Regions from separate parts of the Shewanella oncorhynchi genome, predicted to be linked through region 1. Evidence: predicted binding sites of a transcription regulator. Region 1 holds the regulator's gene; the other holds the start of a gene.
The links. Region 1 encodes NrdR, which represses ribonucleotide reductase genes. Its sites were predicted from a motif close to AAACACNANATNTNGTGTTT; they were not measured.
Positions count from the first base shown of each region.

Region 2: the regulator NrdR is predicted to act here: its motif matches at 1,234-1,253, upstream of nrdD (anaerobic ribonucleoside-triphosphate reductase).

Region 1 covers NZ_CP132914.1:1,317,127-1,319,603, forward strand. Annotated here, with positions in the region: gene glyA (serine hydroxymethyltransferase) at 1-819, shown strand, start outside; gene nrdR (transcriptional regulator NrdR) at 1,094-1,543, shown strand; gene ribD (bifunctional diaminohydroxyphosphoribosylaminopyrimidine deaminase/5-amino-6-(5-phosphoribosylamino)uracil reductase RibD) at 1,663-2,477, shown strand, end outside.
Region 2 covers NZ_CP132914.1:3,117,695-3,120,171, forward strand. Annotated here, with positions in the region: gene nrdD (anaerobic ribonucleoside-triphosphate reductase) at 1-1,202, opposite strand, end outside; gene RA178_RS14105 (hypothetical protein) at 1,464-2,162, opposite strand; gene RA178_RS14110 (MarR family winged helix-turn-helix transcriptional regulator) at 2,282-2,477, opposite strand, start outside.

The DNA of each region.
Region 1 (2,477 bases):
GGTATCGACGAGTCTGGCAAAATTGACTACGACGAGATGGAACGTATTGCCTTAGAACACAAGCCTAAGATGATGATCGGCGGTTTCTCTGCCTACTCAGGTATCGTTGATTGGGCAAAAATGCGTGAAATCGCAGACAAAATCGGTGCTTATTTATTTGTCGATATGGCACACGTTGCCGGTCTTATTGCTGCGGGCGTTTATCCAAACCCAGTTCCACACGCACATGTTGTGACATCTACGACCCACAAAACCTTAGCGGGTCCTCGTGGTGGCGTGATCCTGTCAGCTGCTGACGATGAAGACTTGTATAAGAAGTTGAACTCTGCGGTATTCCCTGGTGGTCAAGGTGGTCCATTGATGCACGTTATCGCCGGTAAAGCGGTGGCGTTCAAAGAAGCCCTAGAGCCAGAATTTAAAGTTTACCAACAGCAAGTGGTTAACAACGCTAAAGCTATGGTTGAAGTGTTCCTTGAGCGCGGTTACAAAATCGTCTCTGGCGGAACCAGCAACCACTTAATGCTAGTTGACCTGATTGGTCGTGACTTAACGGGTAAAGAAGCCGATGCCGCCTTAGGTAGCGCTAACATTACTGTGAACAAAAACTCAGTGCCAAACGACCCACGTTCACCCTTTGTGACCTCAGGTGTGCGTATCGGTACGCCAGCCATTACGCGCCGCGGCTTTAAAGAAGCGGAATCGAAAGAGCTGACTGGCTGGATTTGTGACATCCTTGATGATGCAAGCAATCCTGCTGTGATTGAGCGTGTTAAAGGCCAAGTATTGGCACTTTGCGCACGTTTCCCTGTTTACGGCTAATTTGCCTATGCATCTACGTTTAGTAGATGAATGGCCGAGATTGACCGCCGACTGACTTGATACCTGTCACATCAGGTACTTAGCATCAGGCACTTAACATTAGGTTGTTAAGCTCAGGTAGTTAACCTCAGCCCATAAATAGGATAAAATCCCATGGCCGCATCTTGCGGCCATTTTTATTGGTAAAATCTTAGGCTTAAATCCATTGCGTTTGACTGAGATTTAACAGGTAAACCCATTAACGCTTTACGACCATTCACTGGCAGGAGGCTCAATGCATTGTCCATTTTGTAGCGCGACAGATACTAAAGTCATCGATTCCCGATTAGTGGCAGAAGGCCACCAAGTGCGCCGTCGCCGAGAATGCACCGAATGTCATGAAAGATTTACCACCTTCGAAGGCGCTGAATTAGTCATGCCTAGGGTGATTAAGCGTGATGGTTCACGCCAACCCTTCGATGAAGAAAAACTCCAAGGTGGCATGTTGCGCGCCGTTGAAAAACGCCCCGTGTCTATGGATGAAATCGAGCAAGCGCTTAGCAAAATCAAGTCAACCCTGCGCGCCACTGGCGAGCGGGAAGTGCCGTCAGAAATGGTAGGTAACTTAATGATGGAGCAATTGATGAGCCTAGATAAAGTCGCCTACATACGTTTCGCTTCCGTGTACCGTGCCTTTGAAGACGTGTCTGAATTTGGCGAAGCCATCGCCAAACTGCAAAAGTAGTCATTGAGTTTTGTCGCCGACAAGGCAGACGTGTACGAGCGATTGGCGTGAAAGCACAAATTTAAAAGACAGGTTTGTAAGACTGGTGAAAGCCGAAACCTTTAACAACAGGGTTGAACATGAGCTTGAACATAAGTTGGTCCGTACTCGATACCCAAATGATGAGCCGCGCGATTCAATTGGCGCGCAAAGGCTTTTACACCACAAGACCCAATCCTAGTGTGGGCTGCGTTATCGTTAAAGATAACCAAATTATTGGTGAAGGTTATCATCAAAAAGCGGGTGAGCCCCACGCCGAAGTGCACGCACTACGTATGGCTGGCGAACACGCCCGCGGCGCAACCGCCTATGTCACCTTAGAGCCCTGCAGTCATTATGGCCGCACGCCGCCCTGTGCCTTGGCGCTGATCAATATTGGCGTTAAACGTGTAGTTGTGGCGGTGGAAGATCCTAATCCGCAAGTGGCTGGTCGCGGTATTCAAATGCTGCGCGACGCTGGTATTGAAGTGGATGTGGGATTACATCGCGATGAAGCCTATGCCTTGAATGTAGGCTTTATGAAGCGCATGGAATCGGGTTTACCCAGAGTTACAGTAAAATTGGCTGCGAGTCTCGATGGTAAAACCGCGCTGTCTAACGGTGTGTCTAAATGGATAACCGGTCCAGAATCTCGCCGCGACGTGCAGCGATTACGTTTACGTTCTTGTGCACTGGTCACGGGAATTGAAACCATACTGGCGGACGATCCCTCACTCAATGTGCGTTATCAGGAACTTGGCAGCTTAAAAGACAGTGTAACCGAGGCGCAATTACTGCAGCCATTAAGAGTCATACTCGACAGCCGCGTCCGTTTGCCGTTATCGGCCGCCTGCTTGACTATCGTATCGCCGATACTCTTGGTCTCGACCGTGGCTTATCCCGCAGAGTTTCAAGC
Region 2 (2,477 bases), 1.8 Mb from region 1:
CGCCCTTCATGCACAAGCTCGCCATTTTCTTCATAGGTGCCTAAAAAGCTACGGCAGCCCATTGGGGTTTTAAATGAACCGGTCACTTTCTCGACTTGCTCGTAGTTGAGGATGTCGGGATACATGCGCATTGTTGCGCATTTGAGCGCCATCTGTTTTACATCGTAATTGCAATCGCCCGCTTTATGATTAATACCATCGCGAATCGCAAACACTAGCTTAGGGAATACTGCAGTCTTGCGATTTTTCCCCAATCCCGCCATCCGCACTTTGAGCATAGATTGCTGAATTAAGCGTGATTCCCACGACGTACCTAAACCAAACCCAAAGGTCACGAACGGTGTTTGGCCATTGGCAGTGTGTAAGGTATTGACCTCATATTCCAAAGACTGGAATGCATCGTGACATTCTTTTTCAGTTTGTGCCGTAGCAAAGGCTTTGGCATCGGTGATCTTCCAATTCAGGGCAATTTGGTAGTGCTTGTCGTAGCTCTTAGCGACAAATGGCGCTAACACTTCATCGATACGGTTGATAGTTGTGCCGCCATAGATATGGCTCGCCACTTGGGCAATGATCTGCGCGGTCACTGCTGTCGCTGTTGAAATAGACTTAGGGGTTTCAATTTCGGCATTACCCATTTTAAAGCCGTGGGTCAACATGCCAGCTAAATCAATCAACATGCAGTTAAACATCGGGAAAAACGGAGAGTAATCTAGGTCGTGGTAATGGATCTCGCCCGCTTCATGGGCAGCGACTACATCCTTTGGCAAAATATGACTCTTGGCGTAATGTTTGGCGACTATGCCCGCGAGTAAATCCCGCTGAGTAGGAATGACTTTTGAATCTTTATTAGCATTTTCATTGAGTAAAGCCGCATTGCTTTGCTCAACTAAACCACGGATTTCGAGGTTGAGTTTACTGGTCGCTTCACGGCACACATCTCTGTCGTGACGGTATTCGATATACACCCGCGCCAGGGACTTGTACGGCCCTTCCATCAGTAAATTCTCAACTGCATCTTGTAGATGGTGGATATCGACTTCAGCTAATGGCGCGACGCTCTGACTGATACACGCTGCCACTGTCGCTGCATAGTCGCCATCCTCTATTCCAACTGAGTTTGCAGCGGCATTCACTGCATCCCTTATCCTTGTTTCATCAAAAGGTGTGCGGCAACCATCACGCTTAATTACGACTGGCATTGTTCAGTTCCTCTCCATCTCGCCTAAAAATTAACACTACATCTAGTGATTTTAAAAGCATAAAACACAATATGTAGAGCATTAGGCTACAATGACGGTAAGGAGTCCATGATCCAGATCATAGTTTTTAGGATGAAATAAAAGAACAAACAAGAACTGCAGCTAGGCCCAATTATCTGAAAATTGCGCCTTGACCTGCTGATTAAACCCAGCTAGTTGAATGCGTGACAATTTGTGTTTATCACGCACTATGGATGTGAATTAACGTTTAGCAAGCGCAAGATAACTACTGAGTTGGCCCGATGCAGATTGATGTGCCCCCATAGATGAAGCAAGTTGCATCATAGATTTTAGCCCCTGCCACTGCTGCTTTTGAGCATCCGTAAGCGGAGGTTCAGAATTCAAATAATCCGTCAATTGGCTAAGGACTTTCGTGGCCTTCTGGGCTAGCACCGGCGACTGAGCATCATCCATATTGGTTAAGACGTTTTTAGCATCAACTAAGGTATTGATAAGAGGATTATTAGGTGATTTTTTAGCTAATGACTTGATTTCATCATCTAAAAAATCTTGCAACGATTGTTTAGTCGGCGTTGTTGTGCTCGGCACTGTAATACCGTTTTTCGATAAACGCTCGAGTTGCACATCCGATAAAATGCCATCTTTTTGTAAGCGCGATACCAATGCGGGAATATCGGCGACGCCAAATTGACCATCGGCAAAAAAATCCTTCGCCATCGATTGAATTTTCTGTGCGCGTTGCGCCCGTGGCGACAGCGCTATCTCATCGGTTTTACCGTTATCGGGTTTGGTAGCATCCGTCTGCGTTTTATTTGTTTCTGTCGTAGTATCGGTTTTAGCCGTGCTCGTCTTTTGGCTATTGGCACCATAGGCACCATAGGCATCGGCGATACTGGCACTGCTGCGATTAAGATTAAAGGCATTTAAAATAGAATTCATCGTCAAAAATTCGGCGTCTAAGACTCAATAACGGTTTTAAAGCAAAAACTAAGCCAATCAAGTATTAATCAGTGCAACCCCTGAGTTAATAGCATCACTATGCATAAACCAACTTATATCTAGGACTGTATATCTTCGATCAAGGCAAGACATTGCCGCCTTAGTAAATCGAGTGCCTCAGCGTCCATCTGCACTTTATCAAGCAAGGTTTGCTTCAAGGCAAGAGCTTCGTGCCTGATACCCTCTCCTTGACTTGTCAGAGTGATCAGCTTTTTCCGCTCATCTTCAACGCAGGCTAATCGCGTAATCAACCCC